One region of the Sulfitobacter sp. PR48 genome, then DNA from elsewhere that is predicted to be linked to it. Evidence: riboswitches for the same ligand, from Rfam matches in the RefSeq annotation. Region 1 holds a riboswitch; each other region holds the start of a gene.
What was found. Region 1 has a riboswitch for cobalamin ahead of PVW51_RS01840 (CbtB domain-containing protein). Riboswitches for the same ligand answer to the same signal wherever they lie in the genome.
Positions count from the first base shown of each region.

Region 2: it holds a riboswitch for cobalamin, as region 1 does, so the genes downstream of both, PVW51_RS24325 (TonB-dependent receptor) here and PVW51_RS01840 (CbtB domain-containing protein) in region 1, are expected to answer to the same signal.
Region 3: it holds a riboswitch for cobalamin, as region 1 does, so the genes downstream of both, PVW51_RS07525 (aromatic ring-hydroxylating oxygenase subunit alpha) here and PVW51_RS01840 (CbtB domain-containing protein) in region 1, are expected to answer to the same signal.

Region 1 covers NZ_JARAMM010000001.1:383,209-387,414, forward strand. Annotated here, with positions in the region: gene cobW (cobalamin biosynthesis protein CobW) at 1-400, opposite strand, end outside; gene PVW51_RS01825 (DUF1636 family protein) at 397-771, opposite strand; gene PVW51_RS01830 (hypothetical protein) at 768-1,280, opposite strand; gene PVW51_RS01835 (CbtA family protein) at 1,288-1,980, opposite strand; gene PVW51_RS01840 (CbtB domain-containing protein) at 2,172-2,330, opposite strand; cobalamin riboswitch at 2,375-2,591, opposite strand; gene PVW51_RS01845 (DMT family transporter) at 2,837-3,742, shown strand; gene pncB (nicotinate phosphoribosyltransferase) at 3,787-4,206, opposite strand, start outside.
Region 2 covers NZ_JARAMM010000013.1:53,537-57,742, forward strand. Annotated here, with positions in the region: gene ccmB (heme exporter protein CcmB) at 1-484, opposite strand, end outside; gene ccmA (heme ABC exporter ATP-binding protein CcmA) at 481-1,098, opposite strand; gene PVW51_RS17165 (Mth938-like domain-containing protein) at 1,188-1,541, opposite strand; cobalamin riboswitch at 1,707-1,913, shown strand; partial or broken gene PVW51_RS24325 (TonB-dependent receptor) at 2,039-2,634, shown strand; gene PVW51_RS17175 (ABC transporter ATP-binding protein) at 2,814-3,410, shown strand; gene PVW51_RS17180 (DUF6925 family protein) at 3,407-4,206, shown strand, end outside.
Region 3 covers NZ_JARAMM010000004.1:243,612-247,817, forward strand. Annotated here, with positions in the region: gene PVW51_RS07520 (hybrid-cluster NAD(P)-dependent oxidoreductase) at 1-691, opposite strand, end outside; gene PVW51_RS07525 (aromatic ring-hydroxylating oxygenase subunit alpha) at 696-1,922, opposite strand; cobalamin riboswitch at 2,045-2,243, opposite strand; cobalamin riboswitch at 2,373-2,564, shown strand; gene nrdH (glutaredoxin-like protein NrdH) at 2,661-2,882, shown strand; gene nrdI (class Ib ribonucleoside-diphosphate reductase assembly flavoprotein NrdI) at 2,893-3,309, shown strand; gene nrdE (class 1b ribonucleoside-diphosphate reductase subunit alpha) at 3,378-4,206, shown strand, end outside.

The DNA.
Region 1 (4,206 bases):
CCAGGGCGATCACCCCGTCCACCGTGATCTTCGAACGGATCGCCGGCCAGTCGAAAGCCTTGAGCAGCGGCTTCGGCAGCGCCAGACCGGAGGTTTCGATCAGGATGTGATCGGGTCGCGTGGGCAGCGCCATCAGCGCCTCGATGGTGGGGATGAAATCATCGGCCACCGTGCAGCAGATGCAGCCATTGGCCAGTTCCACGATGTTCTCTGCCGGGCAATCGGGGATTGCACAGGATTTCAGGATGTCGCCATCCACCCCCACGGTCCCGAATTCGTTCACCAGAACAGCCAGCCGCCGCCCGCCCGAATTGGACATCAGATGGCGGATCAGCGTGGTTTTGCCAGCGCCCAGAAACCCGGTGATCACGGTCACGGGAATTTTGCTCAGGTCATTCATTCGGCAGCCTCCAAAGGCAGGGTAAAGGGGGGAACACGCGCAAGGCTCTGCTTGCGGAAAATTACGGGGCGCTCACGCCAGGGCACCAGCCCGTCGGCACTTGCGGCATAGGCGGCGGCACCGGCCAGGATATCGGGGGCATCCGCCGGGGTCAGGCGGCCATATACATAGGTCCATTTGCCCGGCTCCGACAGCGCCACCGCCGCCCCTTGCGAACAGGCGGACAGACAGGCCACCCCGACGATCTCGACCGCGTCAGGTGCCCCCGCTTCGGTCAATGCGCTGTGCAGCAGCGCGCCGGGCCGGGGGGCATCCTCTTCCAGCACCTCACCCGCGCGGCAGGTGGTGCAGACATAAAGCGTTGCGGTCATTCCACCTCCACCACGGCCCGGGCCGTTACCGGCGTGCCCTCCACCTCCAGCGGATGATGATCGTTGCTGTTCAGCGTCACCTCGATCTCCACCTGGCCTTTGGGCAGGCCATCCAGATGCATCCAGGGGCCATAGATCCGGGCCAGCTTGACGCCGTTCGCATAGACATGCGCATGGCCCTGCCCCGGTTGATGGGGCAGGCTGGCGTTCTGCGGCGAAAACTCGAAATTCTCGACCATGACATGCAGGTTATGGCCCGCCATCGGGTCCGGGCTGACCATGATCTGAACCTCGGGCGCGGCATCCGCCGCGACCGCAATCGGCGTCTCGTGCATCTTGGCATGATCCATCCCGTCGGCAGTCATGCCCCCGTGATCCATCCCGCCATGCTGGGCCGCATCCCCATGATCATGCCCGTCAAAGGTGATCCCGTTGCCCGCCGCAAAGGCAAAGCCGAGACCGCCTCCGAAGACAAGGCCGATGACGAAAAGCGCAAGCGTTCTGCCCATCACACCCTCACGCCGCCTGGGCGGCATGCTCCCCTTCGCGCTGCCAGAAATAGCCCGCAAAGCAGCCGAGCAACACCCAGGCCGCCAGACCGACGCCGAGCGCACGCGCCGCGAACAGCGCGCCGATCTCGGTCGGGACAGGACCGGTAAAGGTCTCGGGCTCCGGCGCGCCGATCAGATGCGGTGCGGCCAGCAACAGCGCCGCCGCACTCCAGGCCGCCCAGTTCTGGCCAAAGGCCAGCAGCCAGAGCGCCACACAGGCCGCAATCGCCGTCGCAAACCACCAGACCTGCCGCAGGGCCACATCGGCCGCAGCCACACCGGGCACTTCCGGGGCAAGGGTAAATCCGGGGGCCAGATGAAAGGCGACGAAACCGGCAACACCCCACAGGATACCCCAGCGCCCGTCGATCCGCGCACCGCGGTCCTCGCCAAAGCTCATGGCCGCAACCAAGATCAGCGCATAACCGGTATAGGTCAGCATGGTGAAAATCACGCTCAACCCGTCGCGCATCAGGTCGAAACCGGGCAAGGCGGGATGGGCGCTGACCGCCTCTGCGCCGAAATGCACCAGCTCCCCGCTTTCATAAAGCTCCGCATGCAGCAGCACAGGCTGCACAAATACCAGTTGCAGCAGGCCGATGATCGCACCCGCCAAGGCCCCTGCAAAAAGGGCGGAAACCAAAAACCGTGAAGTCATAACGAGATCCTCTTGCTTTCATGGCAACGCGCCGGCACCGACACCAATCAACACAAACACGCCGCCGAAAATCGGCAGCGCCTCAAGCTGATAAAGGTCTATGACCGGAACGCGCTGCGTTGTTCACCAGGGGAACCGGGTCACCGCCTGCTTTGACGCGGCTCAGACCTGATCCCGATGGCCCATAGGGGTCAGTGGCAGGGGAAACCTGTGGCATGGCGCACATCATGCGCGGCATCATGCAACGCGGCGGCCTGAACGTGCCCGGTCAGCGTGATCAGGGCAAGGCCCAGAACGGCGGCAAAGATCGCGGGAACAAAGCGGCTGGCGGTCTGCGACTTGGCAGTCATTGTAGTCATGGTCTTCTCCTTGCCGTCACACCCGACGACCTGTTTCAAGTTTCTCACGCCTGGCAGGTCTCCTGGCTCACGGGTCGATGCCTTTGCCCGCCTTCCCCGACCGAATGGTCAAGTGGCACGTTGGGCACAGACTCTCCGCTTACAGTCGCGGGGGCGGCTTCCGTTTCAGGCTGTGCGGCCCTTACGGAATTCCCTGTTCGGTTCCACACCCAAAGGGGCGCTTGCGGGAACACCAAGCAAGCCCAATGTTGCACTTCGGCCCAGCCAAGGCAAGGCTCATTCACGACAACTCATGCGCCGAATGCGCTTGCCCGCAGCAACGCCTTGCGCTGTCTGGAAATGCCGGCCCCGGTGCGCAATCCCCGGTACTCCGGCCCCGGATCGGGTGGTGGCCTGCCCGCGCCCGACCATGACGTTTCAATTTCCTCTGGCCCTGCTCTGCCCTGCGGCCCATAACTGGCGGACAACCCTCCCCCTCTGACAGGAGCCTTCGCCGCGTGAGCCGAACCACCCTCGCGATTCTCTATTCGCTGTTTGCGATCCTGTTGTTCGATGGCATGGGGCTGATCATCAAACACCTCTCCGGCAGCTACGGCGCCGCCGAACTTTCGGCCTACCGCAACCTGGTGGGGCTGATCCCGGCACTTCTGGTCCTCTGGACCTCCCGGGACTGGCACGCCAAAGGGCGCAGCCTGCACATGCGTCAATGGAAACTGGCCCTGCTGCGCGGGCTGATCCTGACCTTCGCGCAATATTTCTTTTACCTGTCGCTGGGCATCCTGACCTTTGCCACCGCCTCCACCATCTCCTATTCCAACGCAGTCTTTGTCACCGCACTTGCCGTGCCCCTGCTGGGCGAAAAGGTCGGGCTGGTGCGCTGGGCCGCGGTGCTGGTCGGCTTTGCCGGGGTGGTGATGATCGTGGGACCGGGCCGGGACAGCTTTTCACTGGCGGCCCTGCTGCCGCTGGGCGCGGCGCTCTGTTATGCGCTGACCGCCGTCACCGCCCGGATGATGGACGACGGCCCGCCAACAGCCCTGATCAACCTGTATTCCACCGGCGTCGCGACCCTGGGTGCGCTGGTGCTGACGCTGGCCACGGGCGGTTTCACGCCAATGCAGGACGGCACGGACCTGCTGTGGATTGTGGCGATGGGCGGGCTCGGCGGATTTGCCGTGCTGGTGCTGGTGACGGCCTACCGCATGACTGAACAGAGCAACCTCGCCCCGTTCGGCTATTTCGGCATCCCGCTGGCCTTTGTCCTGGGCTGGCTGTTTTACGGCGAAGCGCCCTGGTCCGAGCTGTTCCCCGGCGCGCTGCTGCTGGCAGGTGGCGGATTGCTGATCATCTGGCGGGAACGGCAGATGAACGCGGCAGGGCGCGAGGTGACCACGCCAAAGTAGACACCCGTGCTCTGCCGCCATCGGCCGGTGCCGTTGCGCGCGTTCTAGACCACAACCTCCTGGCGGTCCTGCGCGCCAACCCCGAACACCCGCTTGTAGCGCTCGATCTCTTCGGCCGGGCCCATCGCCTTGTTGGGATTGTCCGACAGCTTCACCGTCGGCCTGCCATTGGCCGCCACGGCCTTGCACACCAGCGAGAAAGGGGCCAGCGCATCATCTTTCACCAGGCCCCTGAAATCATTGGTCAGCAATGTGCCCCAACCGAAGGAGACATTCACCTTCCCGGCGAATTTTCCGTGCAGTTCCCGTATCTTGTCCACATCCAGACCATCGCTGAAGATCACCCGCTTCTGGGTCGGATCCTCGCCCCGCGACTTCCACCAGTCGATGGCAATCTGCGCGGCCTTGACCGGGTCGCCGCTGTCCACGCGAATGCCTGTCCAGCCGGCAAGCCAGTCCGGCGC
Region 2 (4,206 bases), on a different contig from region 1:
GCAGCGACAGCAGCAGCCCGCCGCGTTTGATCCCCACGGTAAGCGCCGCGCCGAAACAGCCGATGACCGACAGCGCCGGTGTCCCCAGCGCCAGCGAAACGACAAGCCAGAGGTAGCCTGGCGGTGCGAGGTTCAGCAGCACGCCCAGCACCGGGGCGGCCAGCACCAGCGGCAGGCCCGTGGTCAGCCAATGGGCCAGCGCCTTGACGCTCAGCGCCCCCTCCAGCGGCAGCGGGGCAGTGAGCAGCAGGTCAAGCGTGCCATCCTCGAAATCCAGCGCCAGCAGGCGGTCCAGCGACAAAAGGCAGGCCAGCAGCGCGCCCAGCCAGAGCACGCCGGGGGCGATGAGTTGCAAGAGCGCCGCCTGCGGGCCGACGCTGAAGGGCACCAGCACCGTCACGATCAGGAAGAAGGCAAGCCCCAGGCCAAAGCCGCCCCCGGCCCGGAGCGCGAGCGTCAGGTCGCGGATCAGAAGCGCCCTCACAGAAAGGCCTCGTCGCTGGCGCCGGCGCGGGTGGCAGCACTGGCGCGGAAGGGGGTGATGTCCAGCACCTGCGCCTCGATCCCCAGGTCGATATGGGTGGCGATCAGCGCCGCGCCGCCCTGTGCCAGATGCGCGCGCAGGGCAGCGGCAAAGAGCGCCACCGCCCCGGTGTCGAGCGAAACGGTGGGTTCGTCCAGCACCCAGAGCGGCCGCCCGGTGACCAGAAGCCGCGCCAGTCCCAGACGGCGTTTCTGCCCTGCCGACAGGGTGCCTGCCAGCCGGTCCGCCAGCCCGTGCAGGTCAAAGGCATCCAGCGCCGGGGTGATGTCGGAAGTGCCAAAGGTCCGCGCCCAGAAGGCCAGGTTCTCGGTCACGCTCAGCATCGCTTTCAGCCCGTCGGCATGGGCGGCATAGGCGACACGGTCCTGCGCGCCCTCGATGCGGCCCGAAAGCGGCGGTTGCAGGCCCGCGATGCTGCGCAACAGGGTAGTCTTGCCCGCGCCGTTCGGCCCGCGCAGGATCAGCGCCTGGCCCGGCACCAGCGCAAGGCTGAGACCGGTCAGAACCGGCACACCGCCACGGGCAAGGGTCAGATCATCGACACGTAACATCATGCCCCCTGCGTAACCCATTGGCGGAGCGCGCAAAAGCGGTCATTTGCGGCGCGGCACCCCGGCGGGGCGGGCGCAACGGCCCGGGCATGTCAGACGGGGATCAGCGCGAGGGCAATGCGGCGGCCTTCGCTCAGCAAGATGTTGTAGGTGCGGCAGGCGGCGGGGGATGCCATCGCCTCCACCCCCATACCGGCCTCCTCCAGCGGGCCGGTCAGGGATTCCGGCAGATGGCCGATCTCGGCGCCGGTCCCGACAAAGAGCACGTCAACCTGCCCCTTGAGCGCCAGAAGCGCGGCGTCGTCCTGCAGCCCGGCCCATGTCTGAATGCCACCGGGTCCGGCAATCACCGGGCCATGGATCACCTGCCCGCCGATGCGGAAAAAGCCGGGGCCATAGCCTTCGACGGGTTTCGCATCCGTAAAGACGATCTCGTTCAAGCGCATGTCACATCCCTTTGCAAAGCGGCAGGACGATCATAGCCGATGCGGCCCTGACGTTATAGGCCAGCGCGGTAAAAAGACGCCCCCTGGCGGGGTGCTTTGCCGCGGGCCCCGCCGGGCGGCGCAGAGAATTTTCCCATGCAGGCTTTACCGAAACGATTCGGGCCGCTAACCAAAGGGTACTTCGGTCCGGACGGTTCGCCGTCTGGTTAATAGGGAACGTGGTTCGGCCCTCCGGCCAAATCCACGACTGCCCCCGCAACTGTAGGCGGAGAGCGAAGCCGGCGCATACCACTGTCACAGCATATGTGATGGGAAGGTCCGGCCAAGCAACGACCCGCGAGTCAGGAGACCTGCCGAGGTGTTCACCCTGTTCGGGCGCGAGGGGCGTCGGGACTGCGGAGCTTCCGCTTGTGGTGTTTTCACCGTCTGCGGGGGGCATCCCTCAAAAGACAATTCAACGTCTGGCGGCCCGTCGGGGCCGCAACCGAGGGTATCTCATGCCTCTTGCATCCGCTCTGGCTTCCGCAGCCGTCGTTCCATTCTTCACCACTGCTGCACTGGCTCAGGATCATTTCGATCTGGGCGAAATCATTGTCTCGGGCGGGCTGACGCCGATCGAGGCCGAGGCACTGGGCCGCGCGGCGCGCGTTGTCACGGCACAACAGATCGAGGAGCGCGGCATCGCCACGGTGCAGGACGCCCTGCGCGCCTTGCCGGGCGTGTCGGTCAACGGGTACGGCAGCAGTTTTACCAGGTCCGCCTGCGCGGCGGCGAGGCAAACCATACGCTGATCCTGATCGACGGGATCGAAGCCTCGGGCGGCGATGGCGAATATATTCTCAGCGGTCTGGAAACCGCCAATATCGAGCGCATCGAGGTGCTGCGCGGGCCGCAATCGGTCTATTACGGTTCCAACGCCTCGGCGGGGGTTATCAATATCATTACCCGCAAAGGCGGGATCGGTGACACCTATTCGGCCACGCTGGAGCTGGGCAATGGGACAACGGCAACCGCATTTCTTTCGCGCCGGATGCGCCGGGTTATGTGGTGGATGATCCGACCCAGTTCGGCACCCGCGACGAACGGACGCTAGGTCGTGTTGACATTCATTGTCACCCACCCGTTTCAGTCCAAAATTGCTCAGTTCCAGGCAAGAGAGCGCAGGAATAGCCAGCTATTTCAAGCTCTCTTAACGCAGAAATGGGCAATTTTGGCGAAACCCCTGCGGGGCGCGGCGGATTTTGCCTCTGCCATCCCGGATGTTCGCTTCCAATGATCACATTGCTGCGCTCACATCAGGGCGCCAGCGGCAAAATCCGCCTCGCGCGGGTGGGCGACAATGAATGTCAACACGACCTAGGGGTCTACGGCGAATATGCGATGCTGGAGGGGCGGCTGACCCATCGGCTGGCCTATGAGAACACCAGATACGAATCGACCTTCAACGGCGGCGCGCCGAAGCTTACCCGGACCCAAGCGCTGAAATACCGGCTGAGTTTCGGCCTGGACGGGCGCAGCGTGGCAGAGGCCGGCCATCTGCTGAACCTGCTGCTTGAGACCGAGAAGGACAGCAGTTCCTCCAATCCGCATTACGGACGCGAATCGACCTCCCTCGCGCTGGAATACCGCGGCAGCTTTGCCGATCTGGCGGCGGAGGGGCGCGCGGTGATCGTGTCACTGCATGACCTGGGGTTGGCGGCGCGGCACTGCACCCGCCTGATCGTCGTCGACAAGGGCGGCATTGCCGCGGACGGCCCACCGCAGGCGGTGCTGACCCCAGCGCTTGTCCGTGACACCTTTGGCGTCAGCGCTTTTCTGGAAGAAACGGCATCGGGGCTTGTCTTTCAGCCGCTGGACATACTGGAATGAGCGGCGTCACCCTTGTGCGGCCCTGGCTGAGCCTTGAGCTTGAGCGCGAGATGCAGGTGCTCAGCTGGGCCATCAACCAGCCCGGTTTCGTGACGGCGCGACGCATCGTCTGGCGCGAGGTGCGCAATGCGGACCTGCCGAAAGAACGCGATGTCGCAGCCTGGCTGGCGCAGGAGCTTGAGGCGCAGAAGATGCAGGATGCCGTGGCCTTCCTGACCTCGCGCGATGTCTCCCGTTTCACCGACCAGAGCGCAAAGGCGGGCCGGTCGCTGATGGATCCGGACAATCCGGCCATGGCTGCCATCCTCAGGGCGCATCCGCACCGCGTTGCCCTGACCCGGCTGGGCCGGGTCGAGGTGTTTCAGATGATCGGCGGGCCGGATACCGGCGGCACCTCCCCCGAGGGGCCACATACGCATGTCTTGCCAAAACTTCTGCGCGCGGGGCGCACCCATTCCGCCAATGCGCCGATCCCCGAAGGCTGGGTGCCCTGTGCGGGCTATCACCCCGAGAGCCCGGTTTCCGGACGGCTGGGAGAGGACAAGGCGTTCAACCGCGCCGCCTTTTACAGGTTTCAGGAAATGTTGCAGGCATGGGGTTCGCAGGAATACCTTTCCGCGAAATCACTCTGCTGGGCAGCGCTTGAACGGGAGCGGGAGCCGGGCAGCATCACCGAGCCTGCGACCCGGATCGGGCGCGCCGGGCTGCGCAACGGGTTGCGGCAATGGCGGTGTCTGCAGGGCGATTGCGCGCTGCTGGATCGCTGGAGCGCTGCATTTGATGCCAGCACCCTGCC
Region 3 (4,206 bases), on a different contig from region 1:
GCACGGTCTGCATGAAGGGCTCGGGCCCACAGCAAAAGACTTCGCGCTCCAGATAATCGGGGGCCATGAGGCCCAGCATCAGCTGGTTGATCTGGCCGCGATAGCCGGTCCAGGGCGCAAACCGGTCGGCCGCCTTGACGATCCAGTGCAGGTCGATGCCCGGCACCCGGCTGGCCATGTGCTCCAGCCGCTGGCGAAAGATGATCTCGGACGGGCGGCGCGCGCAGTTCACAAAGACGATGTCAGGCTCGGTGCCCAGATCGAACATCCAGGTGGTCATCGACATCATCGGCGTGATGCCGGACCCGGCCGAGATGAACAGGTATTTGTCTGACGGGAAATCGGTATGGGTGAACCAGCCCGCCGGTCCCGTCACCTTCAGCCGCATGCCGGGTTCCAGGTGATCCAGCATCCAGCGTGTGCCGATGCTGTCGGCCTGCGCCTTGACGGTGATCGAGATCGACCGCGGCCGCGAGGGCGAGGAGGAAATCGTATAGGTCCGGTGCACGGTGCCACCGGGCACCGGCAGTTCCAGCGTCAGGAACTGACCCGGCTTGAAGTCGAACAGCGCCCCCGAGGGCGCGCGAAAGGTGAATGTGGCGGTATTGGCCAGTTCGGGGATGACCGACACGCATTCCAGCGGTTCATCGTCCTGCCAGAAGATATTGGACGGATGGGCGATATCTTTCATCGTGTTACTCCGCCGCCATCTGGGTCGGGGTCAGCCGCCGCGACATCGTGTTGCAATACCAGTCGACAAAACCGATCACGCCGGTCTCGTGGATGGGCGAATAGGGACCGGGCTCATAGGCGGGTGAATTGATGCCGCGCTGGTTGTCTTCCACCACCCGGCGGTCCTCGTCATTGGTGGCGATCCAGACCTCGGTCAGGCGCTGGAGATCGTAATCCACACCTTCCACGGCATCCTTGTGGACCAGCCATTTGGTCGTGACTTGCGTTGTCGTCGCCGTCAGCGGTGTGACGCGAAAGACGATGGAATGATCCGGCAGGAAATGGTTCCAGGTGGTGGGGTAATGGTATTTCAGCAAAGTGCCGGCGGTGTCGTCCCGGACCCGCCCGAGAAACTTTGTCACCGCCGGTTTCAGGTCCATCGTAAAGCTCTTGGCACCCGGCAGAAGCGGCATCCGCGCAAGGCGGTATTGCATGTCCTCGGCCATGCGGAATTGCGAGGGATAGCCCTGATCTTCCAGCCGGTCGAAATGGGCCTGAAGATGCGGCGGTGTCTCCCCTTCCTCGATGCCGGTGACGGTCGGATCATCGGTAAAGGACCGGCACAGGCCCGGATGGTTGCCCCCGCAATGGTAACATTCGCGGTTGTTTTCCCAGACCAGCTTCCAGTTGCCGTCTTCGATGATGCTTGTCTCATGCGCGACCTTGGCGTCGCTCAGGTCATGCACCGCAAGATAGGGCTGCGCGAGGGCGGCGAAGGCCTCGAAATCGGGCGCTTCATCGGCAAGGCAGATATAGATCAGCCCCTGCAGATCCCGGCAATGGACCGGTTTCAACCCATGCTGTGACGGATCGAAATCAGGCCCCATTTCGCGGGCCCACAACAGCTTTCCGTCCAGACTGTATGTCCATTGGTGATAGGGGCAGACCAGGTTGGGCGACACGCCCTTTGCCTTGTTGCAGATGACCGAACCGCGATGGCGGCAGGAATTGTGAAAGGCGCGGATCACGCCATCGGAACCGCGCACGATGACCACGCCGTAGCTGCCGACCTGATGGGTGACATAGCTGCCCGCTTTGGTCAGTTCGCAGGCAGGGACGGCGAACAGCCAGTCGCGGTAGAAAATCGTTTCCATATCCGCGCGAAAGACGTCGGGATCGGTGTAGAAGGGTTGTTCCAGCGCATGGCCGGCGCGGCGCCGTGCCAGCAGGTCGCTGAGTGGGTGGGTCATCTTTCTGGTCTCCTGCCGCGCCCCGCGGATCGATTTGGGCAGATGACAGCACAAGACACCGATGGGCCGCAGCCTCTGGGAGGTGCCGCGCGCCAATTCAGTGCCAAGACCGCCACCCGCGGTTGAACAACTTCACCAAGGCTGGTTTCCGGACTTGATCGCAGCCCGTGAGGGCCCGAGGCGCAACGCCTTCCCGGGCTCCTCCTGCCCAGTGGCCGTTGATGCGCCGCATTACGATCTTACCGTTGCGGGGGCAGTGCCGGATTTTCGCCGGCTTCCCAATTCTCGGACCGAAGCCCGCACCTTGTCCTGTGATGATAGGCCGGACGCATGTTTTATGAAGATTTATTTGCGACCAAAACACTCTTGGAAAAGACAGCAACGCATTTTCCCGGAAGGGGAAGGTAAAAAGGCCGACATCTATATATTGACAGTTTGCCTCAAGTTCACCCAATATGCAGTTGCTTTGGTGCCGGCGACTCGTCTTGCCGGTGAAAAGGGAAGCTGGTGAAAATCCGGCACTGCCCCCGCAACTGTAAGCAGCGAGTCACGTCCCGTTACCACTGGTGCATGCCGCACCGGGAAGGGGGCCGCGACACCCGAGCTGCGAGTCAGGAGACCTGCCGGAGCACCATAGATGACGACCGCGGCGGAGGGCCGGGGCGCGTGTTCCGGTGCCACTGGCGCCCGATCCCGTGCCCTTCCTTTCGTGCCAACACCATAGTGAGGACAGGGCAAATGACCATTACAGTCTATTCCAAACCGGCCTGCGTGCAATGCACCGCAACCACCCGCGCGCTTGAGATGCGCGGCATTGATTTTCAGCTGATCGACCTGACCGAGGATGCCGCGGCAATGGCACTGGTGCAGGGTCTGGGCTATCGGCAGGCCCCCGTCGTGGTGGCAGGCGATGATCACTGGGCCGGATTCCGCCCCGACAAGATCAGCGCGATGATCTGAGGGCGCGGCAATGGGCGGGCTGGTCTATTTCTCGTCCCGGTCGCAGAACACGCATCGTTTCGTGGGCCGGACCGGTCTGGCGGCGGCGCGTATTCCGCCGGACCCCGAAGCGCCGCTGCCCGCTCCCGACGCGCCCTTTGTGCTGGTCACACCAACCTTTGCGGACGGGCAGGGGCGTGGCGCGGTTCCCAAACCGGTGATCCGCTTTCTCAACATTGCGCGCAACCGTGCGCTGTTGCGCGGGGTCATCGCCTCGGGCAACCGGAACTTCGGCGCGACCTATGCGCTGGCGGGCGATGTGATCGCCAGAAAATGCGCCGTGCCGGTGCTGTATCGCTTTGAACTCGCGGGGACCGACGGTGATGTCGCCCGTGTCCTGGATGGATTGGACAGATTTTGGAAAACGCAACTCTTGACCGCGAACTGACCGACAGCGCCCCGGCCGCAGCGGTGCCTGCCGAATGGCAGGGGCTCGACTACCACGCGCTGAACGCGATGCTGAACCTCTATGACGATCAGGGGCATATCCGTTTCGACGCCGACCGCATGGCGGCGCGGCAGTACTTCCTGCAGCATGTGAACCAGAACACGGTGTTCTTTCATTCGCTGGATGAAAAGCTGGACTATCTGGTCAGCGAAGGCTTTTACGAAGAGGCCGTGCTGAAGCAATATGACCGCGGTTTCCTGCACCGGATCTGGGCGGCAGCCTTTGCCCTGAAGTTCCGTTTTCCGACCTTCCTGGGCGCGTTCAAATACTACACCAGCTACACGCTGAAAACACTGGACGGGAAACGCTATCTCGAACGCTTCGAAGACCGCGTGGTGATGGTCGCCCTGACGCTGGCGCGCGGCAGTGAAGACGACGCGATGCGCCTGATGAACGAGATCATCGCAGGCCGGTTCCAGCCCGCAACGCCGACCTTCCTGAACGCGGGCAAGGCGCAAAGGGGCGAGCTGATTTCCTGTTTCCTGCTGCGTCTGGAAGACAACATGGAAAGCATCGGGCGGGGCATCAATTCGGCCCTGCAATTGTCCAAGCGCGGCGGCGGCGTGGCCCTGCTGCTGACCAACCTGCGCGAACATGGTGCGCCGATCAAAGGGATCGAGAACCAGTCGTCCGGGGTGATCCCGGTGATGAAACTGCTGGAAGACAGCTTTTCCTATGCCAACCAGCTGGGCGCGCGTCAGGGCGCCGGAGCCGTCTATCTGAACGCGCACCACCCCGATATCCTGCGTTTCCTCGATACCAAGCGCGAGAATGCGGATGAAAAGATCCGGATCAAGACCCTGTCGCTGGGCGTGGTCATCCCCGACATCACCTTTA